3 regions of the Paenibacillus sp. FSL R5-0475 genome follow, and region 2 is predicted to be linked to each of the others. Evidence: riboswitches for the same ligand, from Rfam matches in the RefSeq annotation. Region 2 holds a riboswitch; each other region holds the start of a gene.
The links. A riboswitch is a leader RNA that binds a small molecule or an ion and turns the genes downstream of it on or off. The one in region 2 is predicted to bind cyclic di-GMP.
Positions count from the first base shown of each region.

Region 1: another riboswitch for cyclic di-GMP. It lies ahead of MKX41_RS03580 (DUF6612 family protein); the one in region 2 lies ahead of MKX41_RS27855 (transglutaminase-like domain-containing protein).
Region 3: another riboswitch for cyclic di-GMP. It lies ahead of MKX41_RS15425 (thiamine pyrophosphate-binding protein); the one in region 2 lies ahead of MKX41_RS27855 (transglutaminase-like domain-containing protein).

Region 1 is NZ_JBBORK010000001.1:859,496-869,563, reverse strand. Features, by position in the region: gene MKX41_RS03595 (NAD(P)/FAD-dependent oxidoreductase) at 1-626, opposite strand, end outside; gene MKX41_RS03590 (FprA family A-type flavoprotein) at 643-1,881, opposite strand; gene MKX41_RS03585 (CapA family protein) at 2,151-3,167, shown strand; gene MKX41_RS03580 (DUF6612 family protein) at 3,249-4,097, opposite strand; cyclic di-GMP riboswitch class I at 4,215-4,306, opposite strand; gene MKX41_RS03575 (RNA polymerase sigma factor) at 4,511-5,029, shown strand; gene MKX41_RS03570 (DUF4179 domain-containing protein) at 5,013-6,626, shown strand; gene MKX41_RS03565 (Cof-type HAD-IIB family hydrolase) at 6,780-7,580, opposite strand; gene MKX41_RS03560 (pseudouridine synthase) at 7,612-8,376, opposite strand; gene MKX41_RS03555 (RsmB/NOP family class I SAM-dependent RNA methyltransferase) at 8,379-9,905, opposite strand; gene MKX41_RS03550 (DUF309 domain-containing protein) at 10,008-10,068, opposite strand, start outside.
Region 2 is NZ_JBBORK010000001.1:6,211,383-6,221,450, forward strand. Features, by position in the region: gene MKX41_RS27830 (glycosyltransferase 87 family protein) at 1-1,780, shown strand, start outside; gene MKX41_RS27835 (phospholipid carrier-dependent glycosyltransferase) at 1,777-3,555, shown strand; gene MKX41_RS27840 (glycosyltransferase family 2 protein) at 3,656-4,636, shown strand; gene MKX41_RS27845 (GtrA family protein) at 4,626-5,030, shown strand; gene MKX41_RS27850 (class D sortase) at 5,064-5,714, shown strand; cyclic di-GMP riboswitch class I at 5,839-5,919, shown strand; cyclic di-GMP riboswitch class I at 6,028-6,108, shown strand; gene MKX41_RS27855 (transglutaminase-like domain-containing protein) at 6,122-6,931, shown strand; rRNA gene MKX41_RS27860 (16S ribosomal RNA) at 7,303-8,860, shown strand; rRNA gene MKX41_RS27865 (23S ribosomal RNA) at 9,093-10,068, shown strand, end outside.
Region 3 is NZ_JBBORK010000001.1:3,426,638-3,436,705, reverse strand. Features, by position in the region: gene MKX41_RS15460 (response regulator transcription factor) at 1-620, shown strand, start outside; gene MKX41_RS15455 (ATP-binding protein) at 621-2,057, shown strand; gene glpK (glycerol kinase GlpK) at 2,176-3,669, shown strand; gene MKX41_RS15445 (DNA-binding protein) at 3,684-3,899, shown strand; gene MKX41_RS15440 (3-oxoacyl-[acyl-carrier-protein] synthase III C-terminal domain-containing protein) at 3,970-4,962, opposite strand; gene MKX41_RS15435 (hypothetical protein) at 5,014-5,364, opposite strand; gene MKX41_RS15430 (carboxymuconolactone decarboxylase family protein) at 5,404-5,772, opposite strand; gene MKX41_RS15425 (thiamine pyrophosphate-binding protein) at 5,783-7,426, opposite strand; cyclic di-GMP riboswitch class I at 7,545-7,640, opposite strand; gene MKX41_RS15420 (methyl-accepting chemotaxis protein) at 7,832-9,082, opposite strand; gene MKX41_RS15415 (helix-turn-helix transcriptional regulator) at 9,205-10,068, opposite strand, start outside.

The sequences.
Region 1 (10,068 bases), 5.4 Mb from region 2:
GCCACATCTGCTTGAAGAATAACCTTTACACCTGCTTGTTCAAGGTTCTCTTTAAGGAGCTGTGAGGATTTCTCATCAAGCTGTCTGCCCATCAACCGGTGAAAAGCTTCGATCACCGTTACCTGATATCCAGCTTCATGCAGCGCCCAAGCGGTTTCGATTCCCTGCACTCCACCACCAATTACGGCTACATGGCTGCCATCCTGCAGGTTTTCTTTCAATCTGTCCGCGTCGTTCATATCCCGGAGGGTATGAACATTGTTCAGGCCGAAGCCCTCAAGGGAGAGTGTACGATTCTTCGCTCCCATACACAATAAAAGCTTATGATAAGAAACACTTTGCCCATCTTCTGTCACAACAATTTGCCGGTCCGGGTGGACAGAACTGATTCGGGTCGAGGTTTTTACGGATATACGATTATCGCGGTACCATTTTTCCTTTTTAATCAGCACCTTCTCACTGTGCAGGTCGGTAAACAGCCCTTTGGTCAGCTTAATCCGGTTATAGGGCAGTTGACTTTCCTCCCCGAGGATCGAAATTTCCGATTCTGCGTCTTGATCACGGATGGCTTTGGCGGCATGGACGGCGGCTACTCCGCCGCCAACTATAACGTAATGTTTTGTCATCCTATGTTCCTCCTCCCTAAAATGAACTCAGCAGCAAATCCGAAACAAATTCAGCCGCGTTTTTAATTTTTTGAACTTTCTCAGGCTCTTTCGGGGAAAATCTGATTCGTACAGGGAACTCTACATGTGTCATCCCCGTGGATTTAATAACCTCAGATGTGCTTTGCACCGTCATATTTGTTCCATTCAGATAATCCTGAATGACTTCAATGGCTTCACCACTCCAGCCGTAGGAGCCAAAGGCTGCAGCAAGTTTACCTTCCAGATTCATATTGTGCAATTCTTTCAGAATGTTCTCCAGGTTCCCAATCATGTCCGCGTATTTAGTGGAGCTGCCAATAAAGACCGCGTCAGCTGACGTTATACTGTTCAGAATATCGGTGGCACTACTTTTATCTGCATCCCAGACCTCTGTCTCTATATTATTTTCCTGCAAGCAATCCTGTAAGATTTTGGCCATCTTCTTGGTACTGTTTTTGATGGTGGTATATACGATGGTTGCCTTTTTTCCTTGCGTCGTTTCACGGCTCAACGTGGCGTACATCCCGATATATTTACGTATGTCCTTCCGAATCACAAACCCATGGGAAGGAGCGATCATCCGGATCTCAAGATCCTTAACAGCCTCTAACAGTGTTCTTACATATCTTCTGTGAGGATGAATAATTGCTGCGTAATAGCCCTGGAAATCTTCCGTAATATCAAACCCGGCTTCATCGCTGAATAGATTCTCCACCGCAACATGCGTGCTAAAAATATCACAAGGAAATAAGATTTGATCTTCGATACAATAGGTGATCATCGTTTCTGCGGTATGGAGATACGGTGTTTCTTTAAACAGCAGCGTTTTCCCACCAATATCCAGCTTGTCTCCATCTTTCACCACCAGGAAGTTCCGGCTATGAAGCTTGTACATTTCCTGCAATTCTGGAACAGCAATCTCGGTGCATACGATCGTGGCGTTTGCAGCCTTGGCAGCGAGAGCTGCCAGTCCACCAGAGTGATCAGGCTCTGTATGGTTAATGACAATGTAATGAATATCTAGAAGATCAATCATTTCACCCAGGCACTCGGCATATTCACGTCCGAATTCCATATCTACGGTATCAATGACAGTCGGCTTACCTGTTTTTAATAAGTAGGAATTATAGGTAGTTCCTTTTTCTAGAATCAGGCGATGAAAAGGAACATGACGGTTATCAATTTTGCCTATCCAGTAAATATCCTCGGCGATTTTCTTGAATTGTGTACTCATTTCTATAACCTCCAATGTTTGATTGATAATGTTTATCAACAACCATATTTTATTATGGCTGCCAAACAAAAAAGAGGATTTGAATCAAATTATGAAAGTTTGAAAAAAATGAATACCTTTAATTTAGACGATCTAAATAAAGTGATTATGCGTTGGGTCACATTTTAAATAAAAAGCCACACAAATGTTTGCACTTCGCCTTAAAGAAAGAATAACCCATAACAACTTTATACCATATCCTAATGAAAATAATAAAAAGGTGGATATCCATGACTGAAATACAAATAGCTGCTGTGGGAGATCTAATGGTCAAACGTTATATTATTTCGGATGCTAAACAGCCTGATGGAGCCTATTCGTTCAGCCCCCTGTTTGCAAAAGTAGCTCCTTATCTGAAACAGGCTGATTTGACGATTGGCAATCTCGAAACCACCTTTGCTGGAAGTGGCCCCGAATGCCGGAAAAGCCCACGATCAGGCGGTCCGATATTCAAATGTCCAGACGAACTGGCCCCTGCACTTAAGGAAGCCGGATTCGACGTATTAGTAACGGCCAACAATCATTGCATGGATTATGGTGCCCCGGGTCTGGTTCGGACGTTACGAGTTCTGGACCGTAATGGAATCGACCACACGGGAACAGCTAAATCATTAGAAGAATCCAAGAGAACGCTTATTAAAAACGTCAAAGGAATTACGATTGGCATCCTCTCCTACACAGCAGGAACTAACCGAATTCCTGTACCAGTGAGTAAGCCATGGCTGGTTAATCGGATATCTACGCCCAAGATCATTCGGGAGATTCGAGATTTAAAAAAGAAAGTCGATCTAGTCTTGCTTTATCTGCATTTCGGAAGCGAATATCGTTACACTCCAAACAAGAGGCAAAAAGAGCTGGTCAATCTCTTCTTTAAAAATGGCGCCGACATCATACTGGGGTCTCACCCACATGTTCTTCAACCGTTAGCGCTTCGTGGAAAAAAACAATTCGTTATTTACTCATTGGGGAATTTTGTTTCTACTAAATTAATGAATATTCCTTATACACAAAGCGGTATCATACTTACGCTTAAAATAAAGAAGGATGAAAAAGGAAACACGAGTATAACTAACGTAGGTTACATCCCGACTTGTGTAGATCGAAGAATAAAAAGCGGCAGGAAAATTACAGAGATCATCCCCATCCGCGACGCATTAAAGAGAAGCGCCACCGACATAAAAACAGAGCGGCGAAATCTCATGAATCGAATGTTGAAACATACGACAACAATCTTAAAGAAGGAATAGAAACGTTATTAAAATAGAGAATACAGCAAAAAGCGCTGTTCTACAGAACAGCGCTTTTTGCTCAATATGAAATCGACCTTATTATTCTAGTTCGGCCGGTTTTACAATGGTTGTACCTTTGTTATTCTTGGAATATTTAGCTTCGATTTTCGTGTTGTATGTATCTTTTTCTCCGTCACTTGTCAGTACATAACTCAGATCGACTGTCAGCTTTTCCGTTTGCCAGGTCTTAGTATTGACGAATAATTTCCAAGTTACGCTTTTAGGTTGAACTGTCTCACCATCCCAGAGGTTCTCCTGGTCATAGAGTTTGATTATTCCCTTAGCTGCTGTCGGATCGGTTACCGTGAACTGCAGGACGGTCTGAGCACCGGCAGTGCTGACTTTCATAGATTTTTTATAATTTTTTACCGAATCAAGCATGGAAACAGGATCGTATTGACCTTTAGAATAAAAAGAATCCCACTCCATCTTCTCCAGTCCAATCCAATACTGCGCATCAGGATCGATTGGCTCACCGTCATCGTCGTAACCTTCATCTTCAGATTCATCGATCAGTTCACTTCCGTCTACAAGATAGTAAAACTCCTTGTCATTGGCATATAGACTGTACGATGTTTCTAAAAGACTACTATCAACGGTGCCAGCTGCAGCAAAATTCGGCAGTCGATTAATATCCAGCTTCAGTGTGTTAGTGTTGCTGATACGTACCCCACCGCTCTGAATATCCTGTTTTTTGATCACATCTAAGTGAAAATTCTTTATTGCTTTAGAGGCTGCCGTTACTTTGCTAATCATTTGATCCGCGGTTACTACTGTTGAGGTAGCTGCTGACACTACTCCTGGATTAGACATCCATCCGATCGTTCCGGACAGCAATATAGCACCTACTGCCAAACTAGTGCCTATTGTTTTGAAAAAACTGTTCATGTACTTCCCCTTTCGGCCCCTTGCGATAATGTAACGCCGTATAGATCGAAATAATAAAAGAGCTCAAAATAGACTACATATTCTTAGAGCTATCCTTTATGCTTCATAAGATATCCCTATGGCGGCCTGGCGATCATTTCCTTCTGTAGAAAGGCTTTAGACCCATGGCTTTGTGTCATCATCTTTCGATGATTTTACCTTTAACGCGGACATTCAATTAGTTTTAATTAGCTTACGGACGCATGTCCCACCGCTAATTTTATCATGGTTATAATTACCTGTAAACGACTTATCTTCCATTCAAATTCGCTATGATGCTCAGAAGAAATACTTCACTCAAAATGAAAAATGAACGATTACATACGCTTATAAGTCTTATTAATGAGAACAGCAAAGACAGGGGGTGCAGCAAAATGTGTGACCGAGAAATTTTCGAGCTCTATAAAGAACAAGTATATTATTTTTGTTACTACTTAATGAAAAATCAGGCAGATGCAGAGGATATTTGCCAAGAGGTATTTGTAAAGGTTATCTTAGCGGATAAGTCTAAGGTAAGAAACTTGAAATCTTGGATTTTACGAATTGCTTCGAATGAGTGCAACAGTGTGATTAAAAGGCGTAAGACGGGGTGGATGAAAGAAGTACGTAATTATTTACTATCCAGGTCTGAGGAATCAAACCCTGTAGAAAAACGGTTGGATCGACAGGAAACTAAAAAAGAATTACAAGGGTTATACAGTCAGCTTCCCGACAAAATCAGAATGGTAGTAGTCCTTCGTTTTATAAACGAATTGACTGTACCCGAGATCTCTAAAGTTATGAGCATACCCGAAGGAACTGTAAAATCCAGACTGAACAAGGGACTTAAAATACTAAATAGAATGGGTGGAACTCAACTAAAGGAGCTGAGTAGTAATGAATCTGTATATTGAAAAAGATAGACATATTCCCCGACCGGATTATGATTTGATGTGGACTACCATAGAACAAGAAGCATATAAACGTCAAAGAAATCTGAATGCCTCCCAGAATACTCCTAGGCCTAATAAAAAGGTTGTTCCTATCAGCATCGTCTTCTCTTGCCTCTTACTTGTCGCCATTCCTGTATTCGCTAGTATGACGATTAATTGGGATAAAATTGGTGGGCGAAGTGTGAGCAATGCAATAAATAACGGCATCGGTCAACAGTATAATCTTCAAGCTTCCAGTTCAGGAGTAACAATGAATTTGAACGGTGTTGTAACTGACGGAGAAAAAATGAAAATGCTGTTATCACTTGATACTAAATCTGATCTATCCCAATATACTGGATTTGCTACAGAGGAAAACACCATGACTAGTGAATCCGGTGCCAAGGCAAAGGTATACGGTTATTTAGAATACGATCCTGAAAGCCAGAAACTCATTGGAGTATATGAGACACCTGATACATTAAAGGATGATAAAAAGGACTACAAGTTTGAAGCACGGAATCTCATTTTTTACCGTAATCAGAATATTCCCTTACAATCTAATCATCAAGCAGGGGATACAATCGATACTGGAGTTAAGCAATATCCAAGCATTCAAATCGAATCCGTTCGACATGTTTCCAATCAAACCATTATCCGTTACAAAGTCGCTGCATCACCATCTGACTTAGGACGGGGTAACCCACATTTGGTAGTTAGTACTGCAGGTCAAGAGAATGAGGCAATTCCAACCATCATGCCTAACGAAGGATCGGATTTATTTATTGAACAGGTTTTCAATATAACTGAATCAGATTGGAAGGAAGCTAGTCTTCATTTTAGTTACATTGAAGAAGCGAAACGTATTTCAGGTACATGGAAGTTCGATTTTAAAGCAGATGGACAAAAAGCAAGTGAGGCGATTTACACTAAGAAACTGTATAACAGTCCTGAATTTCAAGAAAAGACCGGTATAACCTTAGATCAGCTAGTGGTTACCCCTTTGGATATCCAAATTCTAATAGATGAAAATGATTCGCTTAAAAAAGGAATTGTCCACTATAATACCGCTCAGTTGGTTATAGGTGATAAAACAATCACTGGGGGTTGGAATTTGAAAGGAGATCATTCCGAAAGCTACCAGCATTTATTTCAATTTGAATCTCCGGAATGGTATAACAACTGGTCCGATGTTCCAATGAAACTTATATTAAAGGATGCTGTCATTGAGAAACGTGATACCAGTAAGAATTGGATCACAATAAACAAACCTAAAGAAGAAAAACAGTTCACTTCACTTGATGTCGATGGATTAGACATTGAATTCACGTACTATACTGAAGGCGAAAATTTGATTGTTGAATCATCATCCAAATCTCCTCACTTCAAAAGCGTTAACCAAACTACGTTACGGATTAATGGCAAAGAAGTGGTGCCTGAAATTACACCTAAGGGCATGATATCTACAGGAACTAATATTGATAGCTACAAAGATATTCCTTTCGACGAAAAAATCGAACTGAACCCTGGTATCTATAAATATAGCGCTCCTAGCCGGAACGAGGAAATTAAACTTTAATACAGGAAGTTAATCTATTGTCCCGCCCTTTTTAGTTAATCCTAAGGGCGGGTTATTTTTTGGATAGAATCAATTCTGTTATGTATCTCTTTTATTTCCTTCATAACAAAAAAAGCATAGAACGGACTCAAGTCCGCCTTATGCTTTCCATTATTAGGATAAACAATATTTAACCAGCGCATCACGCACACCATGCTCATTGTTCGAACCCGTAACAGCATTCGCTGCCGCTTTTACCTCTACAGGAGAATTATCCATCGCCACGCCCATCCCCGCATAGGTAAGCATAGAAATATCATTAAAATAATTACCGATTGAGAGGACTTCTTCTTGCGGAATTCCCAACTTCACAGCGAGATTTCTTAATGCGTTTCCCTTAGAAGATTCGGGATGCATCAAATCAACGAAAAATTCACCACTCCGCAAAATATTGTACTCAGGAGCCCAAGTACGCCATTCACGTTCAGCTTCGTCAAGGATTTCTGGCTGTGTAAATACAGTAAACTTAACAACCGGTTCACGGAAATCTTCCCAGGCTGGTAGCGTCGCTGGCACAATACGGAAGTGCTCATACATATAATTAGCTTCTTTAGTCAGATTCTCTACATTATCAACATACATATCAAAAGCAGTATTCACATCATAATGAATATTGTGCTTACGGCAATAGTCAATATAGGGGTCAAGACCACGTGCATCCATACCATATTGATGCAGCACTTCTCGATCTTCCACTCGTACCGTCGCTGCTCCATTGTGACCAAGCACGTAACCAGTCAGCCCCATTTCCTCCATGAAAGGAATCGAGTTCTGTGGACTGCGTCCCGTACACAATACGATTTGACCGCCAAGACGTGTAACCTCAGCAATAGCTTCCTTATTCTCAGAGCTTAAGTGGTGATCATCATTTAATAGCGTACCGTCCACATCTAGTGCAATCAGTTTGTATCTCATACTCCACCATCCTTGTCTTTCTTTTTCTATATTATCCTTGAGATGATTCTGTGCCTAAGAGTGCCAGTTCCTCTAACGTTAGTTCCCGACAAGCTCCCAGCGGCAGACTTTCATCCAGCTTCAATTCTCCCATAGATACGCGTTTCAGAAAAGTGACTTTTTTGCCTACCGCCTGAAACATACGCTTCACCTGATGAAATTTCCCCTCAGTGATGATAAGTGAAATATGGGAAATCACTTTGCTGCCGCGCTCTCTTCCAAGAATGGTTAAGTGTGCAGGTAAAGTAACGTAGCCATCTTCCAGCTCCACCCCTGCTGCAAAAGCCGCGACATCATCCGCGCCTACATCGCCCTCGATGGTTGCCTCGTACGTTTTCGGGACATGCTTACGTGGCGACAGCAATTCATGGGCAAGCTTCCCATCATTAGTGATCAGCAGCAGTCCCACAGTATCCTTATCTAGCCTTCCTACAGGAAACGGTTCAAACTGTGCATATTCGTGCTTTAAAAGATCCAAAACCGTCCGATCCCGCTTGTCCTCCGTAGCTGACAGGACACCCGGGGGTTTGTTCATCATAAGATATATGAATTCACGGTAGGTAACAACCTCTCCCCCTACCTCTATTTTATCGGCATAAGGATCCACATGGAACCCACTATCTTTTACCACTGTCCCGTTCACCAATATTAAGCCTTGTTTAGCTTGTTTACGGATATCACTGCGCGACCCCACTCCAATATGGGACAACACTTTATCTAATCGTTGTTTTTTGGCGGGCTTACCTGATTGGCTCATTGTTACATCCACCTCCAGCCTGCAGGATATTCGTTCTTGAGTATGCCATCCTGCCACTTACCCCAGCCTGCGCTGTAGCCATCAATGCAGACCAGAACGTATCCCTTTTGGGCACTTCCTATTCTAATAGAGAGACGTTCTTGAGAAATCGACAACGTCTCTCCTTTAAGATAGGAAATAGCTTCATGATTCGTACTGGAGAGTGAGACACTTCGGCAGCTTTCTTCCGGATGCAAAGCTGTAGCCATTGGATGCCCTGGAATAAATCTTCCGTTACGGATTTGTCCTACATACCATCCCGGGCGGATCGTCTTTAATCCATTTAGTCTTTCCTTAGGAAGTGGAGAAATGTACAGATGATCACCGAACAGAACCGGATATCCTTGAGGTTCCCAACCAAGCTGATCTCGCACAAAATTTCCATACGCAGTCAAAGCTTGCTCGTCACCTGAAACTTGCCGACCACGGTCAGCGCCACCAGTAGATTTGTGAGAGGGTTTCCCTTCTTTCCCCCGTCTTCCTTCTGATTTATTGGATGATTTAACGTGTGCTGCACTTTTTGGAGTAGTAGTTCTTGCTCTTGCAGATTCGTTTAACTTGACCTCTAAGTGATCACGTTCCTCCATTGAGCGCTTAGTTCCCCCATGTTGCAATACAGCCATGAAATGTCCTTCGCCTTTCACCTTATGCGGCCACAGTCTTGCTGTACCTGAGAGTTCTCCGAAGCCAGGAGCGAATGAGCCTGTACCTCCTACCGCTACCACTGAGAACTGTGGATGTTCAGAAATAAACTCCGCTATAATTTCCTCATTTTCTTCTGTAGCAAAGGTACAGGTGGAATAGACAAGTGTACCTCCCGGTGCCAATGCTGTTGCAGCAGAACGTAAAATATCCCGCTGCATGGAAGCATATTTGGCAGGTGTACCTGAATCCCACTGCTTCACCATGTCTTCATCTTTACGGAACATCCCTTCACCAGAGCAGGGAGCATCAATCAAGATCTTGTCAAAAAAAAGCGGGAATGCAGCCGCGATATGATCTGGACTTTCGTTCAGTACAATACCATTACGAACCCCATACAGCTCCAGATTTTTAGCTAGAGCTTTAGTCCGTTCTGGATGAAGATCATTACTAACCAGCAATCCTTCACCTAACAGCTTGGCTGAAATCTGTGTAGATTTCCCCCCAGGGGCGGCACATAAATCAAGTACACGATCACCTGGTTCAATATTAAGCAATTCCACAGGTGCCATCGCACTCGGCTCTTGAATGTAATATAAACCTGCGTGGTAGTGAGGATGTTTACCAGGTCTAGCCCCATTCTCTGTATAAAATCCTGTCGGACACCAAGGAATGGGTTCCAGTCCTAAAGTAGAAAGAGCCTTTAAGCTCTCCACGGAAATCTTCAAGGTGTTAACACGGACGCCTCCGTATGGGGTTTCCTTATAAGAATCCGCAAATTGATTATAATCTGTTCCCAGCATGTCCATCATACGCTCGCTGAAAGAACTGGGCAATTGTGCCGCCATGATGCCGTCCTCCTGATAGTATTGCAAAAATTTAGGTGTTTAAATATTCAAGGAACACCCCTACGGGTGTCCCTTATACAATACTCATATATAGAGGATCTTTTACTTACGATGAAAGGATGTCGGTCTCTGAGGACCACGTCGTTGAGGGTTATTCGGTGTG
Region 2 (10,068 bases):
GACGATTAAGGCAACGCCGGACAGCTATTATAAAATCTCTGGATGGATCAAAGTAGTAAGTACCGCAGGCGAGGGAATGGGCGCTAATATACTTGCCGTTGGAGTAGGTGGGGGTTATCCCAGTGTAACGGATACGGCAGGAGAGTGGCAGTATCTTGAATACATAGGCCAGACAGGACCTAAGCAGAAAGAATTCGGCATAGGTGCAAGTTTGGGGGGCTACTCCAGCTTGATTCAAGGTAAAGCTTATTTTGATGATTTGTCTGTAGAAAAATTAGACGCTGCTCCTGAAGGGGCCAACGTCATTTCTCTGGATAGTGCAGCAGTTAGTCAGGATGCTGGTGGTAAAAAAGCGGATACCCCACATAAGGTATCTCCAACCAAGATGCTGCTGATCTCAGCGCTTTTCAGTGTATTTTTTGCAGTGCTTTATACCAAGGCATTCCGCAGTGAGAAGCTTATGAAGCAACCTGAGAATGTCTATTCCAAATGGCTGAGCATTGCCATCGGGGTTGCTTTTATCCTAAGGGTCTGGATTGGTCTGACTGCTCAAGGCTATCAGAACGACATGAATACCTTTATAGCTTGGGGTCAGCGTATGGTTGATTTAGGTCCAGGCAAGTTTTATGAAGAAGGGTATTTTGCCGATTATCCTCCTGGTTATTTGTACATTTTGTACATTCTTAGTTTTATTCGCGGTGTATTTGGCTTTGCGCATGGTTCGGGTGGAGAGAATCTGCTATTCAAACTGCCAGCGATTATTTCTGATTTGGTATTGGGTTACTTCATATATCAAATGTCCCGCAAAAAACTCGGCTCAGGGATTGCTTTTGGCTTAACGCTATTATTTCTGTTTAATCCGGCGGTGCTTGTTAATTCAGCGGCGTGGGGACAAGCGGATTCATTCTTTTTGATTTTCCTGTTGCTCAGTATCTATGGCGCTGCGAACAAAAAGTTTGTTCAATCCGCGATTTTGTTTGCAATAGCAACTTTAATTAAACCACAAGCGTTAATATTCACACCGGTATTATTGTTTGCTTTCTATCATCACCGTGCTTGGAAGCAGCTTGGATTTGGAGCTTTGTACGGATTAGGGATATTCGGATTGCTCGCGGCACCATTTTTCTGGAATAACGGTGGTTTAGTTGGCCTTATTAATCTGTATAAGAGTACGTTATCTTCCTATCCCTATTCTTCTGTGAATGCATTTAATCTATATGCATTGACTGACCCGATGTGGTCATCTCTTGACCTAACTTGGTTAGGTATTACTTACCGTGTATGGGGCTTCATATTTATTTTAGTGGCAGTAGCCATAGCAACGTTTTATTCCTTCAAAAAAGATCGCTTGGATTTATCCAAATCCTACTTTATCGGTATGGCGCTCATTGTAGTAGTTTTTGTGCTTGGAACCAAAATGCATGAACGTTATATGTTCCCTGCTGTTATTCTATGTATGTTCACTTATATAGCGAGTCGGGATCGTAGGTTTTTATTCCTATTCCTTGGATTCAGCTTAACGCAGTATATCAATGTGGCTTATACGTTGACCCATCTAAATGCAGGTGTAAATCCAGGTGCAGATGGAATCGTTTTGGTTACTTCTATTGCTAACCTGTCATTATTGCTATACATGCTCTACATTGGTTACGACGTGTATGTTCGTGGGGGAGTAAAGTCTCTTCCAGCACCACCAACACCTGAAGAAAAATATGAAGAAGACCTTAAAGTCGTCGAGCAAATAAGACCGCACCAGAAGGGAGGGAGACTTAAGCGATGAAGTTTAAGCGTATAGATTGGATATGTATTCTTGCCATTACTGCCGTTTACGCGGCAATTGCTTTATATAATTTAGGTTCTACTAAATCTCCAGAGACCTTGTGGGAGCCAGCTGCCAGCGGTGAAAGCTTCTATGTAGATCTAGGACAGAGCAAACAATTGGAACGAGTGAATATCTTCGGTGGCGTAGGTACTGGGAAGTTTAAGCTCGAATTCAGTGAATCCCCTGAGGTCTGGAGTAGTCCACTGGATGTAAGCGAGGATGTTGGGAATGTCTTCATCTGGAAAAGCCAACCTCTGAACGTTGCAGCAAGATACGTGAAGTTTACAGTCACCTCTCCAGGGTTCACTTTAAATGAAATGGCCTTCTATGAGCAGGGAGGCGAAAGAGTACCTCTTCCTATAGCCGGTGTTACACCGGATACTAATGCAGTCGCTAAAAGAGGAGAGCCTGCCAATCTTTTTGACGAGCAGTCGCTCATCCCTGAATATTCTAACTTTATGAATAGCACTTATTTTGACGAGATCTACCATGCACGGACAGCTTATGAATATACACACGGGATTGTGCCTTATGAGAACACGCATCCACCACTAGGCAAGCTATTGATCGCAGTAGGGATGGAACTGTTCGGAGTCAATCCTTTCGGCTGGCGTATTATCGGAACATTGTTCGGGATTGCCATGCTGCCTCTCATTTATGTAATGGCACTACGTCTCTTTAAAAAGAGCAAATACGCAGCACTTGCAGCTGGATTGTTCGCACTGGATTTCATGCATTTCACACAAACAAGAATCTCTACGATCGATGTATACGGAGTATTCTTCATCATGTTAATGTTTTATTTCATGCAGCGATATTACACTATGAATTTCTTCAGGCAGCCCTTAAGAAAAACGCTAATTCCGTTGTTCTGGTCCGGGCTATTCTTCGGAATTGGTGTCGCCTCCAAGTGGATTGTACTGTACGGAGGAGCTGGGCTGGCCATTATGCTAGCTATCTCGCTCTTCGAGCGCTACAGAGAATACCAAGCATCGGGACGGTTGCTCGCGGAAGGGAAGATCAAAGATAAGGAACTGCTGGGTACCTGTCGCGAAGCCGTAAATTCGTTCTGGAAGAATACCATTATTACGCTAGCAAGTTGTGTTGCATTCTTCGTAATCATACCGGTCATTATTTATAGTTTATCTTTTTTTCCGGGTTTATCTGCATCCGCAGAGGGCTTTACTATAAAAGGCTTGATTGATTCCCAAAAGAACATGTACAACTATCACAGTCAGCTTGTAGCTACACATCCTTTTGCTTCCTCCTGGTGGCAATGGCCGTTTATGAAGAGACCCGTCTGGTTCTTCAGTGGCAGTGAGGGATTGCCGCAAGGTCAGGTCAGCAGTATAGTGACTATGGGGAATCCGCTTATCTGGTGGACGGGGATTTTCGCAATGCTGGCAACACTGTGGATTACACTGAAACGCAAAGATAAGACCCTTTATATGATCTGGATCGCCTTTTTCTCACAATATGTTCCGTGGATGCTTGTCCCAAGGGAAACCTTTATCTACCATTATTTTGCTATGGTGCCTTTTATGATTCTTGGTATTGTATATATAATGAAGTTGCTAGATAGCAAATATCCTGAGGCTCGTTATTTTAGTTATGTCTATGTGGCTGTTGCTTTACTGCTCTTTGTCGCGTTCTACCCTGTCCTGTCAGGGATGCAGGTAAGCGGAGATTATGTGAAGAATATGCTGCGTTGGTTCCCATCTTGGGTTTTCTAAGATTTTTTTAAAATATCTATAACAATAAGTTTATGCTTACAGCGTTATTATGAAGTACAGAAAGATGTAACGCTCCATAAAGCTTTTAGGAGGAATAAAGGTGAAAGCCAGATATAGTGTAATTGTACCCATGTTCAATGAGGAGCAAGTAATTAGCGTTACTTACGAACGTTTGAAAAAAGTAATGGACGAATGCGGCGATACTTATGAGCTTGTCTTCGTTAATGACGGAAGTCGTGATCGTTCGGCCCAGATGATTCGGGAGATCAGTGATCGGGATGAATGCGTCAAGCTAATTGACTTCTCGCGTAATTTCGGACATCAGGTAGCGATTACAGCTGGCATGGACTATGCCGAAGGTCAAGCGGTTGTTGTTATTGACGCTGACCTTCAAGATCCACCGGAGGTCATTTTGCAAATGATCGAGAAGTGGAAAGAGGGTTATGACGTTGTGTATGCGAAGCGGCTGAAGCGCCGTGGAGAAACGATGTTCAAAAAGGTAACGGCCAAGATCTTTTATCGATTGCTCAGCAGCATGACAAGTGTAGACATTCCCACGGACACAGGTGATTTTCGTCTTATTGATCGTAAGGTATGTGATGTCTTGCGAGGTCTCAAGGAAAAAAACCGGTATGTCAGAGGTTTAGTGAGCTGGGTCGGCTTCAAGCAGACGATGGTGGAATATGAGCGAGAAGAACGATTTGCAGGAGAAACTAAGTATCCTCTTAAGAAAATGATTCGTTTTGCGCTGGATGGGATCACTTCCTTTTCGCATAAGCCACTTAAGATTGCTACGTATGTCGGATTCTTTCTTTCCTTCTCCAGCTTTCTCTATTTATTCTTCGTATTGTTTCAAAGAATCTTTTTCACCTCATGGACGGTTCCAGGTTGGGCTTCCATTGTAGGGGTCAATTTGCTCTTTAACGGTATCGTTCTGATGCTGTTAGGTGTAATCGGTGAGTATATTGGACGGATTTATGACGAGTCTAAGGATAGACCGTTGTATATTGTCAGTGAGACTATAGGATATCGTGACGAAGAAGAAGTGGATCGCCGGAAGGATTACAAAGATGTCAGATAAGAACTTTCGGACTGCTTTCATACAGTTTCTCAAATTTAATGCTGTAGGTCTGGTAAATACCCTCATTGATTTCGTAATCTTTACATTACTGAACTCACTTGGGATGGTATATGCGTTGGCACAGGTGATTTCTTATAGTGCAGGGACAGCGAACAGCTTTATTTTGAATAAAAAAGTAACCTTCAAGGATCGTGATCGTGGCAATAAAGAGGGTTTTGATAAGACGCAGTTGCTGAAGTTTATCGTACTGAATCTGGTAGTACTCGGAATATCGCTGTTGCTAATGCATCTGTTGACTGACAAACTAGGCATTCAAGTGTTGATCTCTAAGGTATTAGTAACGTTTGTGACGGTGATCATTAACTTCTTCGGAAGTCGTAAATGGGTATTCTAAAGTTCAGTAGAACAATCTACGGAGGTGAAAATCATGCGTAAATTCTCGTATGTGCTCATACTGGCGGGGATCCTTATCATGCTCTATCCAAAAGCTAACGAATGGTATAACGACTGGCAGCAGGATAAGCTATTAGAATCGGCTGAACTGAGCACCAGTGAAAGTACTCCACCACCTGATCTGAAGAGCAGATATGCCGAGGTCACTCAGCTACTAGCGGAGGAATCAGCTCTAGATGCACAAGCACAGCCGCAAGAAACAGAAAAGCCGGAACCAGAAATTGAAGTGGGTGGCAAAGTTATCGCATTAATTGAGATCGATAAGATCGATCTGAAGCTGCCTGTATTAGAAGGGGCTACTAAAGCGAATATGAAGCATGCCGCGGCCCATATGAAAGAAACAACTCCAATAGGAGAAATAGGGAACGCCGCAATAGCTGCACATAGAGCTAGAACTACGGGCAGATTGTTTAACAGATTGAATGAGGTTGTGATTGGGGATACGATTACGGTAAAGACTAGCGATCAGACTTATAATTACGAGGTTTATGATATTTCTGTTGTACTTCCTAGTGATGTGTCTGTTCTAGACGGGAATAACAAAGATAAAATTCTTACTCTAATTACGTGTGACCCACTAGTAGATCCTACACATCGTTTGATTGTTCATGCCAAGCTTTCCTAATCGTTGACGAGAAATAACAAGAGAATTCAAATACAGAGAAATAACTATAAAATAATAGTAAATCTAGCAATTTTGTTCTTGTTTACGAGGATAAATATGGTAGTATAAGACTATAAAAGCTAAACACGATAAACGGCAAACCTATCGAAAGGTAGGGACGCAAAGCTAAAGGGCCTTCCCGTAAGGATGGCAGCCAGTTACCGAATGAAGAGGCTTTTTTTGTTTTTATAAAATATATAAGAATCTTAGATTCATATTTCTACTTGGACTGATTCTCTTAATTTGTCTAGTGAAATTAGAACAGATAGAGCTTATACGATAACGGCAAACCTATCGAAAGGTAGGGACGCAAAGCTAAAGGGCCTTCCCGAAAGGATGGCAGCCAGCTACCGAAAGGGGTTTTATCCGTGAAAAAGGTTTATTTTATGATGGTGGCGCTGTTCGTACTGATTACTGCGGTTCCGGTAAGCACAGCTCAAGCCGCAAGTGTAGATGCAAGCTGGTTGATTACATCGAAAGTGGCTCAAGGTGTTATTGGAATTAACTATGATATTCCGAAAGATAAAAGAATCAAACTCATGATCACTAAAGACAACAGCAGCTATACATATAACTTATATGCTTCTGGACAAGCTGAGGACTTCCCTTTACAACAAGGTAATGGTACTTATAAGGTTTCTGTTCTTGAGAACACAACCGGCAATAAATACAAAGCGTTATATTCCGAAGTAGTAGACGTAACCATGAGTGACTCGAATTCCGTATATTTGGGCTCCGTACAGAATGTGAAATGGAGTTCTTCTGATAAAGCGATCCTTAAGGCAAAAGAGCTTACAAAAGGCAAAACAACAGATGAAGAGAAAGTTAAGGCAATCTATAACTATATAGTTGCTAATGTACAATACGATTATTCTCTTGCTAATAATGTAACAACAGATTACATTCCGAACATTAACAACACTTTGAATACTAAAAAAGGAATCTGCTATGACTATGCTTCTCTTTTTGCCGCAATGCTGCGTAGTGTAGATGTGCCTGCTAAATTGGTGATGGGGAATACTAGCTACGTTACGCAATACCATGCATGGAATGAAGTGTTGATGGATGGGAAATGGGTTACTATTGATACAACGGTAGATGCATCGTCAGCGAAGAGTAAGAAGAATACGGATTTTATTAAGGCTTCAAGTAAGTATACTGCAGCAAAATACTATTAATTTGCATCGCTAGATTCATAACTCTATTAAATAAACAACCAGCTTAATTATTAAGCTAGTTGTTTATTTTTCTATTAGGGGTTGCTTTTCTATGAATAGATAGGTTATTATAGTTAAGCGTTGTTAGACAGCGTACAGGCAATGTTTGAGAGAGTTATATAAACGGCTTTCGAAAAATAAAGCTTGCATTACTGAGAACAACATGATATATTATAAGAGTTGCTGCTGAGACATTAAACGGCGCCAACGAGAACTTGATCTTTGAAAACTGAACAACGAGTGAGTAGGAAATCACGAAAGTGATATCCGAAATTAGAGAATTAATTTTCTCGTCAGATGTTTCAAAATGAGCATATCGCTCTTTTCAATACTAATTGGAGAGTTTGATCCTGGCTCAGGACGAACGCTGGCGGCGTGCCTAATACATGCAAGTCGAGCGGAGTTATTTTGAAAGCTTGCTTTCAAAATAACTTAGCGGCGGACGGGTGAGTAACACGTAGGCAACCTGCCCCTTAGACTGGGATAACTACCGGAAACGGTAGCTAATACCGGATAATTTCTTTTTTCTCCTGAAGAAAGAATGAAAGACGGAGCAATCTGTCACTGAGGGATGGGCCTGCGGCGCATTAGCTAGTTGGTGGGGTAACGGCCCACCAAGGCGACGATGCGTAGCCGACCTGAGAGGGTGAACGGCCACACTGGGACTGAGACACGGCCCAGACTCCTACGGGAGGCAGCAGTAGGGAATCTTCCGCAATGGACGAAAGTCTGACGGAGCAACGCCGCGTGAGTGATGAAGGTTTTCGGATCGTAAAGCTCTGTTGCCAGGGAAGAACGTCCGGTAGAGTAACTGCTATCGGAGTGACGGTACCTGAGAAGAAAGCCCCGGCTAACTACGTGCCAGCAGCCGCGGTAATACGTAGGGGGCAAGCGTTGTCCGGAATTATTGGGCGTAAAGCGCGCGCAGGCGGTCATTTAAGTCTGGTGTTTAAACCTTGGGCTCAACCTGAGGTCGCACTGGAAACTGGGTGACTTGAGTACAGAAGAGGAAAGTGGAATTCCACGTGTAGCGGTGAAATGCGTAGATATGTGGAGGAACACCAGTGGCGAAGGCGACTTTCTGGGCTGTAACTGACGCTGAGGCGCGAAAGCGTGGGGAGCAAACAGGATTAGATACCCTGGTAGTCCACGCCGTAAACGATGAGTGCTAGGTGTTAGGGGTTTCGATACCCTTGGTGCCGAAGTTAACACAGTAAGCACTCCGCCTGGGGAGTACGGTCGCAAGACTGAAACTCAAAGGAATTGACGGGGACCCGCACAAGCAGTGGAGTATGTGGTTTAATTCGAAGCAACGCGAAGAACCTTACCAGGTCTTGACATCCCTCTGAATCCACTAGAGATAGTGGCGGCCTTCGGGACAGAGGAGACAGGTGGTGCATGGTTGTCGTCAGCTCGTGTCGTGAGATGTTGGGTTAAGTCCCGCAACGAGCGCAACCCTTAACTTTAGTTGCCAGCAGGTTAAGCTGGGCACTCTAGAGTGACTGCCGGTGACAAACCGGAGGAAGGTGGGGATGACGTCAAATCATCATGCCCCTTATGACCTGGGCTACACACGTACTACAATGGCCGGTACAACGGGAAGCGAAACCGCGAGGTGAAGCCAATCCCATCAAAGCCGGTCTCAGTTCGGATTGCAGGCTGCAACTCGCCTGCATGAAGTCGGAATTGCTAGTAATCGCGGATCAGCATGCCGCGGTGAATACGTTCCCGGGTCTTGTACACACCGCCCGTCACACCACGAGAGTTTACAACACCCGAAGTCGGTGGGGTAACCCGCAAGGGAGCCAGCCGCCGAAGGTGGGGTAGATGATTGGGGTGAAGTCGTAACAAGGTAGCCGTATCGGAAGGTGCGGCTGGATCACCTCCTTTCTATGGAGAATCGTCTTCTGCAATGAAGACATTCAAATCGGAAGTTAAGCTTCCAAAATCTCAGGTTTAGGCCTGTTACTCACTCGTTGCTCAGTTTTGAGAGTTTAAGCTCTCAGTAAGACTTGATCCTTGAAAACTGGATACCGAAACGAATTTGCGTTTTAGAACATCTTTTAGCAACTTGTGTAAACAAGTAAATGTTATTAGTGAGATTTTTCTTAGGAAAAATCAAGGTTAAGCTAATAAGAGCACACGGAGGATGCCTAGGCGCCAGGAGCCGACGAAGGACGTGGCGAACAACGAAACTGCCTCGGGGAGCTGTAAGCAAGCTTTGATCCGGGGGTGTCCGAATGGGGAAACCCAGCTGTGGTAATTCGCAGTTACTCATCTCTGAACACATAGGAGATGTAGAGGCAGACCAGGGGAACTGAAACATCTAAGTACCCTGAGGAAGAGAAAACAATAGTGATTCCGTCAGTAGCGGCGAGCGAACGCGGAACAGCCTAAACCTAAGAGCTTGCTCTTAGGGGTTGTGGGACGTCTCACATGGAGTTACAAAGGAATATGGTAGGTGAAGAGGTCTGGAAAGGCCCGCGATAGAGGTAAAAGCCCTGTAGCCTAAACTGTGTTCTCTCCGAGACGGATCCCGAGTAGTGCGGGGCACGTGAAACCCCGTATGAATCCAGCAGGACCATCTGCTAAGGCTAAATACTACCTGGCGACCGATAGTGAAACAGTACCGTGAGGGAAAGGTGAAAAGCACCCCGGAAGGGGAGTGAAATAGAACCTGAAACCGTGTGCTTACAAAAAGTCAGAGCCCTATCTATGGGTGATGGCGTGCCTTTTGTAGAATGAACCGGCGAGTTACGTTTAACATGCAAGGTTAAGTCGAGAAGACGGAGCCGCAGCGAAAGCGAGTCTGAATAGGGCGATTGAGTATGTGGACGTAGACCCGAAACCGTGTGATCTACCCCTGTCCAGGGTGAAGGTGCGGTAACACGCACTGGAGGCCCGAACCCACGCATGTTGAAAAATGCGGGGATGAGGTGGGGGTAGCGGAGAAATTCCAATCGAACTCGGAGATAGCTGGTTCTCCCCGAAATAGCTTTAGGGCTAGCCTCGGTATAAGAGTAGTGGAGGTAGAGCACTGATTGGGTGCGGGGTCCGCAAGGATTACCAAGCTCAGTCAAACTCCGAATGCCATATAC
Region 3 (10,068 bases), 2.8 Mb from region 2:
ACGAAGCTGAAGATGGCGAAATCGCTCTTCGCAAAGCAACAGCAAATGACTACGGTCTAATTTTGCTGGATGTTATGCTGCCTGGCATTGATGGAATGGAAGTGCTGACCCGACTCAGAGGGGTCAAATCGACACCTGTCTTAATGCTTACAGCTAAAGGCGAAGAGATTAATCGTGTACAGGGCTTTGAAATGGGCGCGGATGATTATGTCGTGAAGCCATTTAGTCCTCGCGAAGTGATTTATCGCGTGAAGGCCATTATGCGCCGTTCTTCAGCAACAGCATTTTTGTCCAAAGAGAGCAACTCCAGTAATAACATTGTATTCACTCATCTTATTATTGAGCATGACGCACACCGAGTAACTGCTGGTGGTGAAGAAGTGAGTCTGACACCGAAAGAATACGAACTGCTGCATTATTTGGCGATTTCACCGGATAAAGTGTTCTCTCGTGAAGAACTGCTTAAAGATGTTTGGAATTATGAGTTTTTCGGAGATTTGCGTACAGTCGATACTCATGTTAAGCGTCTTCGTGAAAAACTGAATAAAGTATCACCGGAATCCGCGGCGATGATTACAACTGTATGGGGTGTAGGCTACAAACTTGAGGTACCTAAATAAGTGAACTTCTGGAGAAGTCTTGTCGGCAAGCTGTGGGTCACGATCATCTGCCTGGTCGCTGTCGTGCTTATTACACTCGGGTTGTTTCTACTTCCCTATATCGACAGCAACTTTGCTAATTCCGGCGATATCAAACGTTTATTTATGTATACGTGCATGATCGGATTTTCTTTGACGACATTCTTCGCGTTGTTCTTGTTTACCAAGATCACTCAACCGATGCAACGTGTCATCGAGGCTGCAAACAACATTCGACGTGGTGAATACGGAACAAGGCTGACGCTGGTCACAAGTGACGAGATTGGCCAATTGGCGACTTCCTTCAACCATATGGCTGAGGAGTTGGAAGAGAATATTCGCAGTCTGCACCATGAGAAGGGTCATCTATCCAGTGTATTACGCAGCATGAGTGATGCTGTAATCACCTTTGACATCGAAGGCCAGATTATTCTGACCAATCCGCACGGTCAATCGCTACTTGAGAGCTGGAGCGATTTAGAGTGGGAACAAGAGAGTGACATTGAACCTCATATGGAAACGGCTGAGAGTAATGTTCCACCTCCCCTGCGTCCTTTATTTTTGAGCACGTTGAAACAAGGCGGCGATGAGCGTTCTAATGTACATGTCCGGCAGGGCGTGTGGTCCGTCCATATGGCACCTTTATATTCTGAGGGTAGCATTCGTGGAGTGGTTGCTGTTCTGCGTGATGTGACTGAAGAAGTACGACTCGAAAAAATGCGCCGTGACTTCGTGGCAAACGTCTCTCATGAGATTCGGACGCCATTATCGATGATGCAAGGTTATAGTGAGGCTTTACTTGACGGCATGGCTTCTTCACCAGAGGAAAGCAGTGAACTGATTCAAGTCATTCATGATGAATCGCTCCGTATGGGACGTCTTGTAAAGGATCTGCTCGACCTTGCGCGAATGGAAGCTGGACATACGGATATGTTGAAGGCAGAAGTAGATGTGAACGAACTGCTGGAACGAGTGTATCGGAAATTTTCCGTACGTGCGAAAGAGCGTGATATTCATCTGCAGCTAAATAAAGAGAGCGATGTCCTTGTTCTTAAGGCAGCGGATGAAGATAAGCTTGAGCAGGTCTTAACCAATTTGCTCGATAATGCTTTTCGTCATACGCAGGGTGGCAAGAAGATTACAGTTCATACAGGAACTTGTGTCTTAGAAGGGCGTCGCTATTTTGAAATTAAAATTCAGGATGAAGGCGTCGGCATTCCGCAGGAAGATCTGCCTTATATATTTGATCGTTTCTACAAAGCCGATAAGGCACGTGTACGGGGAGAATCAGGTGGAACGGGACTCGGGCTTGCGATTGTTAAAAATATTGTTGAGTCGCATCACGGAACCATTTCAGCTTCCAGTAAGTTGGGCGAAAGTACAACCTTTACCCTAAGACTTCCTGTCGAAAAACAGTAATTCCAAACACAATGTGTGATAGCGCCTCTGACAGCAGAGGTGCTTTTTGTTGAAACAAACACATTAATCTTGTTCATCGTGGAACATATCTCATTGTTTATGCTTGGGAGGCCATCAAATGATTTTATCTTTAGACCAAGGGACTACCAGTTCACGAGCCATAGTGTTCGATGAGGACGCTAGAATCGTCTCACAAGGGCAATATGAGGTTGAACAATCTTTCCCACACCCTGGCTGGGTGGAGCATGACCCAGAGCAAATCTGGGCGTCACAGCTTGCAGCTGCAAGAGATGCGATTACTCAGGGCGGGATAACACCTCAGGAAATATATTCCATTGGAATTACAAATCAGAGGGAAACGGCCCTGATCTGGGATAGAGCAACAGGCAAGCCGATTTATCCTGCGATTGTGTGGCAGGACAGACGTACTGCAGAGCTGTGTGAAGAGATCAAGAGTAAGGGGTTAGAGGGACTCATTGCTAGCAAGACGGGACTCGTTGTGGATGCTTATTTTTCTGCAACAAAATTCTCATGGATTCTTGATCATGTAGACGGCGCACGAGAGCGGGCGAATAATGGCGAGCTACTAGCTGGGACAGTAGACAGCTGGCTAATCTGGAAGCTTACTGGCGGGGCTGTACATGCTACTGATGTAACTAATGCATCGCGTACGATGCTATATAATCTACATGAGCGCTGCTGGGACGAAGAGCTAATGAAGGAGCTTCGTGTACCACGCTCCATCCTGCCAGAAGTGAGGATGTCCGGTAGTGAATTTGGAGCAGCAGACGCGCAGTGGTTCGGGACAGAAATACCTATTCACTCTGTATTGGGGGATCAACAAGCTGCTTTGTTTGGACATACTTGTCTTGAACCCGGCAGTGCCAAAAACACATATGGAACTGGATGCTTTATTCTGATGAATACAGGTACAGAAGCTGTAGTCTCCAGTCATGGGTTGTTGACTACTGTAGCTTGGGGAATGGGGGATGAACTCTATTATGCACTCGAGGGCAGTGTGTTTGTAGCTGGAGCGGCTGTACAATGGCTTCAGGAGGGGTTAGGACTCATAACGGAGCCGGCAGGCTCGGAAGATAAAGCACGGGAAGTAGAGGACAGTGAAGGGGTTGTCGTCGTACCTGCTTTTACTGGACTAGGTGCCCCTTATTGGGATATGTATGCACGTGGAGCAGTTTTCGGTCTAACTAGAGGAACCACCTCGGGGCATTTGGTAAGAGCAACGTTAGAGTCATTAGCATTTCAGTCTAGAGATGTAATTGGGGCGATGGAAAAAGATGCAGGCATGCCATTGACCGGACTTCGTGTAGATGGTGGAGCGGTTCGTAATGATTTGCTGATGCAGTTCCAGTCTGATATCCTCGGTAGTGAAGTTACTCGAACTACATATGCGGAGACGACTGCGCTGGGAGCAGCACTTCTGGCTGGATTAACCTCAGGAGTCTGGACAAGAGAGCAGCTAGAAAGCTTTAACAAAGCTGAGAGGGTCTTTTCACCTGTAATGGGTATAGAAGAGCGTGAAAGACGTTACAACGCCTGGAAAGACGCTGTAGCGCGTACCATGGGCTGGGAAAAACATGAAAGATATCAGTGATCAGGGAGATGCATATGTCTATGTTTAATGGAACAGAATCTGATCTACCGAGTGGACTATCTAAGCCTGCACTTCGAGCACTTCATGGTGCTGGGTATACACAGATTCACCAAATCAGTATGCTCACTGAGTCAGAGCTTCTGCAGCTCCATGGGATGGGACCAAAAGGGATTGATGTACTACGGCGTGCGCTCACTGAAAAGGGGTTATCCTTTGCCAGCGAGTCCTAAAGAACAGATCAACCTAAAAAGCGGCAAGCTAAGGATAATCCTTGGCCTGCCGCTTTTTAGGTTGTAACGCTTAATATTCAATAACAAATGCTACGTTTTGCCATCCAGCGCCCACTGTCCAGAACAGAACTTTATCTCCGCGTTCGATCTTTCCTGTAGTAATAGCTTTGTGTAGAGCGATAAACGGGCTACTGGTTGAGGTGTATCCGAATTCATCACCTATGTAAACCGCAACCTCACGATCAATACCCACTTTTTCACAAACACCAACGATATTAGGCAGTGAAAGCTGTGAGAAACAGGCCGCTTTAATAGATTCAGGCGCTATGTTGTTATCAGATAGAAGTGTGCGAATCGATTCAGAAGCAGCATCTACGCAAATGGAATCATCAAATGGAATGAATTTCACATTGAATTCTCCAGCCGCGACGCCTTTTCTACCCAGATTAGCCAAGCCTTCAGCCGGGAACATGGAGTTGCCGTAAACGCATGTGTCTGTTTGATAGACAGAATCAATGAAGCCTACCGCATTATCATCGCGCACAAGAAGGACTGCCGCAGCTGCATCACCGAAGTTAGCATAATAGACTGGATCATTCTTATCTGCATGAGGTGCTACATAATCGGATCCGATGACCAAAGCACGTTTAATTCTAGGATTGGCTTGCATTTGACGGCTCACCTGTTCTACGGAAGCAGTCATACCTGCACAGTTAGCGTTGCTATCTATACAAATTGTATGGGATGCGCCGTTAATTAAACGGTGAATCATTAAAGAGTTAGTAGGAAAGATATATTCAGGAGTTTGACTTGCATAGGCAATAAGATCGATATCAGCGCCAGTGAGACCATTTTTATCCAACACATTACTGGCAGCCTCAAAAGCCATCGTAAGAGAATTTTCTTCCTCATTCTTAATGCTATAGCGCGTATCACGACCTAAAGTGGTCAGTAGACCTCGGATATCAATACCCTTTTCGTCAAAATGCTTAATAAAAAAGTCGTTACCAACTTTATTACTAGGATGATAGATATCAATGTCTTGAATACGAATTCCGGTCATATGAATGAATCCTCCTGAAAAACTCTATAGTTTTTTTAGTTATAAGAAGAATTAAGCTGTAACGGTGGAAATGATCTCGATGTTATCTAGTCCTGCTTTACGACCCAGACGAGCAAGCTGCATTTTAAGAATTGGGTTATTCTCAAGGGTTAGATTTACTTTTACAAATCCATCATTCTTAAACATTACGAAGCAACCTTCCAAAAGAGGCACAACATCAGGTGCAGTTACGTTTAGCTTTCTGCAGTCGATTTGTAATTCATAGTCTGCTGGAGTGATAGGATTAATAGTTTGTTGATAAGCTTGGATAGATTTCAGACCATCTTCTTCAGAAAATGTTCCTTCCAGCTCAATATTGATCACTTTTTTAGTAGTGTCTGTCTTTAAAATAAACTGTCCCACGTTAACATCTCTCCCGATATTTTAATTTACTGAAAATAGTTACTTTATTTCTTCAATCGTTTCGAGAAGAATATTAAAAGCGGTGATGATTCTAGGTGCCCCTATAGCGGGTACTAAGTGTAATAGAATACCTTTGAGTTGTTCTACAGTAACACCCACACGAAGAGCCATGACATAATGAACACCCAATTGATCAAACTGACCCATCGAAATCAGGGCAGAGATAACTGTGATTTCCTTCCAGTCAGCTTCGATTGTGTTGCGTTGAAAAATATCGCCGTAGGCATTCCCCATAATAAATTCAGCCAAATCGGGGAAATGTTCTTTAATCGGAGCCAGTGCTTTAGCTCCGTAGTCTCCAGAGAGATTCGTGAAGTGGTTCAGACCACTGTTTACATTGTCTTTCATAAGTGACCTCCTAATTTAGGTTCAAAGTACGGTGAGCAGTCGGAGGGACCTCATCACGGTCTGTTAGCAGTTCAATGACGGCAACACGGTTGATGGCAACAGCGTCCTTGATGGCTGTTTCGAACTCCTCCGCTGTCTCACATTTGTAACCCTTAGCGCCTAGTGATTCTGCGAATTTCACTGCATCCATAGGGACTTCGTAGATAGTTCCGTCAATACGTCCTGTAGTTTTTTCCATACCTTTTAGAGCCATATCTAGCTGTTTATTATTCACAACAATGAATATGACAGGAATATCCTTGCAGACAGCAGCGTTAATCTCTGCGCCTAGCATCATAAAGCAACCGTCTCCTGTAATGCAGAAGATCGTTTCTTCTGGAGCAGCAACCTTTGCACCAATCGCCATCCCGATAGAATTACCCATGCAAGCAAAGTAAGCATCGAAAACAAAACTGCCCGGTTTCTTAACCTTGTACCATTTCGCAGCATGGAAACCGTGACTTCCATCATCAACAAAGACTGTGCTGTTATAAGGAATCAAATCACTCATCGTACTCAAGACCGATGCAAGTGAAAGGTTTGGTAAAATCGGAGGCTCTTCGGTATAATCAGAATTTGTCGGTGCTTCGCGTTTTGTGATGTTGTTCGTGTCAATATTATTGAGATAGTAAACTAGATTGTCGCGTAGATCTCCAGTCACTGGAATTGTTTTAGAGAACAATATTTTTCCGACAAAAGTCGGATCGCTATCAAACTGAATTAATGTTGCAGGATGATTTTCCCTTTTAAGATTACAAATAGTCATATCACTTAAACGTGACCCGAGAACGATAAATAGATCACTTTGATTCAGCAAGTCATCCCCATGGGTACAACCGCCTACTCCAATTGGACCGTGATAGAGTGGATGATCCCAAGCTATAGCCCCTTTACCACCTGGAGATGTAACTACAGGAATATTAAATGTTTCCGCTAATTGAATTAGCTCACTATGTGCTCCTGAGCGGTTAACGCCTTTACCCGCGATAATTATTGGATTCTTAGAGTTATTTATAGCATCAAGTACACGGTCGATATTAGCATGGCTAACCAGTGATTCGCGTTCAGGGATTACAATATTACATTCCTCTAGCAATTCCGTTTGGACATCAAAGGGAATACAAAGGTGAACTGGACCACGATTACCGCTCAAAGCAATGGATATGGCATGATTAAAGATTGTGTTAAAGTGATCTCCACGTTCAATAAGCTTGCTATACAAGGTGGCAGGTCTAAACATATCAGCTAAATCAGCTAGAAAAGAAGTAGAGTCCTGACATTGGGGAATTCCAAGCTCTTTAATAGATTGATGGCCAGTAATAAATAGGACAGGTAGGTTGTTAGCCTTAGCATGTGCTGCTGCAGTTAATAGGTTTGTTCCACCAGGACCTGAAGTACCAAAAGCTACACCTAGTTTTCCAGTTTTAAGCGCATACCCGGCTGCTTCGAAGCCGGAACTGGACTCATGTCTCCCAGGAATAAATTCAATACCGTAATCTACCATTTTAAGAACAATAGGACAAATGGATTTCCCAATAATACCAAAGGAATGGGTAACACCTAGGTTCCGTAGTGCTTCCGACATGTAATCTGCGACTGTCTTCAAAAAATACACCTCACAAGTTGATTGTTATTTTAAAATCAAACATTAGAAAACCTGTGCTCTGAATTAGGGCACAGGTTGGTGGCATAAATCGCCATAGAGACTGAACAATTGTTCAGTCGTCTTGGTTATCTGCAACCTGGCAGTCATGGCCTCTGATTAAAAATGAGGCTGTAGATCCATGGTTTTGCGTCATCCTCTTTCGAAGATTTTGCCAATATTAATTTTAAAATTTATAAGAAGAATTTTCCTTTACAATATATTCCTAGAGAACCTTTGTCAATATATTTTCGCAAATTAACTCGAATTTTGACGAAAGTCTTGTCCAACCTATGAAATAATAGATATAAAAAAACTCCCCCTAAGTCAAAACTTAGGAGGAGTTTTTGGACTTGTTTATATATTTTTGCAAGTGACTTAAAACTTGAAAATATGGATAGTCTTCTGTAGATTAAACACAGCCTGTGTCATTTTCTCAGTTTCTTCAGCAACGGACTGCAGGGCATTAATTTGTTCATTCATAGCGGCGGATACTTCCTCGGTGCCGGCAGCGGTTTGCTGTGTGATTGCAGAGATATTCTCTATTGCACTTGAGATTTTCAAGGCACTTTCCAACATCAGATCACTTTCAGCAGAGAAGGAAGAGATTTGCTCGGTAATATACTGCACACTTTGCACAATTTGAGCAAAGATATGAGCAGATTGAGTGATCATCTCATTCTGTACCTGTACGACTTCTTCGTTGATAGCGATATTGTCAATCGCTTGTTTGATATCAGTTTCGATGCTCCGAACTAAGCCAAAGACTTCCTTCGTTGAAGCTGTTGATTCCTCGGCAAGTTTACGAACCTCCTGTGCGACTACAGCAAAACCTCGACCATGCTCTCCGGCGCGTGCTGCTTCGATGGAGGCATTCAGCGATAAGAGGTTGGTCTGCTCAGCGATCTCTGTGATGGTTTTTGTAATCATCGTAATTCCGCGAGCATTATGAGACAGGGCTTCGATAGTATCAGCTACTTTTTGAGTAGCCTGGATGTTTTTGCGCATGCCTTCAGCTTGAGTATCAACGGACTGCCGTCCTTGTTCAACTAGTTCTAATGTATGTATTGAACGTCTGTTCATTTCTTTCGTTGAGTTCGTATAATTGGATACTTTATTCTCAATATCTTTAATGGATTCTGTCATTTCAGCGATATCCGTAGATATTTCATTTGCACCAAGAGCTAGCTCGTTAGACGAAGAGGCTACCTGTGCCATGACAATTTTCAAATTCTGATTCTTATCTTCGATTCCACGGCTTGCATCCATAACTTGACGAGTGATTTGTGATGCTTCTGTCAAAATCTTCTTGAGCTTGTCAATCATAGTATTAAAGGAACGACTTACGTCCCCCATAGACCCGTTCTCGTCGGCTCTACTAGTAAAATCCCCTTTTGAAATACTATGAGATACATTCGCGATGTCATCAAAAGAAGATGTAAGCGTTCTCTCGATAAAGCGGGCCACTGGGAAAGTTAGAGCAGCAAGAACAACGATTAGAACAATACCCAAAATAATGTTGCCTAAGATCATAAAAGTAACTAAAACAGGAATGGCAAATAGTGCGGCAACGAGGTAACATCCGGCAACAATTCTTTGTTTTAACGGAAGTTTATGCATCCAGTTCATTGGTATAATGTCCTCCTTATTAATATTATGTATTGGTGTTATTATATGGGATTTAAAGGTGATTGGTCTATAGTAAGAACTGACATAAATCTTCTTTTCGGAGTAGTTCTTTAGATTTCGTGTCAAAAATCCTCATAAATAGCGGAAATTTTTGCGATAGCAGACTTTACCATCTCTAAAAGTTCTTGCGGTGAAAGTACAATAACCGAGGGACTAAAAGAAAGGATTATCCGGCAGGCCGACTCGATCGTATTAAATTCGGCATCTACGTTCACCCACTCAGCATTGCTTGTTGGCTCTATTAATTGGACAGAGACGAATCTTTCTCGCTGTAATTCTTTTAAGACAGATGTTTTAACCCTTAGCTTTACTTGATACTTTGGCAGTGCTGCTTTAAAGGCCGTGGTGGACTCTTCCCAGTACTGTTTTAAATCAAAGTCATCAGGTCTTTTAAACCACTCATGTGTCTCCTCAACGTTAACTAATCTGGACACACGAAAGGTTCGTAGTTCATCTTTGCTTTTGGCTACGACATACCATACTCCGCGTTTTGCAACTAACCCAAGAGGTTCAATGAAACGGACCGTTGTCTCGTTGCTCCGGAGATAAGTGATTTTTACTTTACGGTCCTCCCAAAGTGCTCTCTGCAGTACAGAAAGGAACGGATAAGTCTCATCCGAAGGATGCCAACTGGCGCCATCAATATGAATACGCTCGCTTAGGTAATTTGCTGGGTTACTAAGTCGATGTGAGGATGCAGCCTCTAGTTTGAGAAGAGCGGAAGAGTAGTCGTCTTGTATCCCCAGATCCTTCATTATAGATGCGTCAGCGGACAGAAGCAGTGAACCAATCTCTTGTGGCTTCATTCCCGTTAGGGAGGTTCGGTACCCTTCAGTTAGCATCCAGCCTCCTTCACGACCACGTTCAGCTAAAATGGGTATTCCTGAAGCACTTAATGCTTCCATATCACGAAACACAGTTCGTTC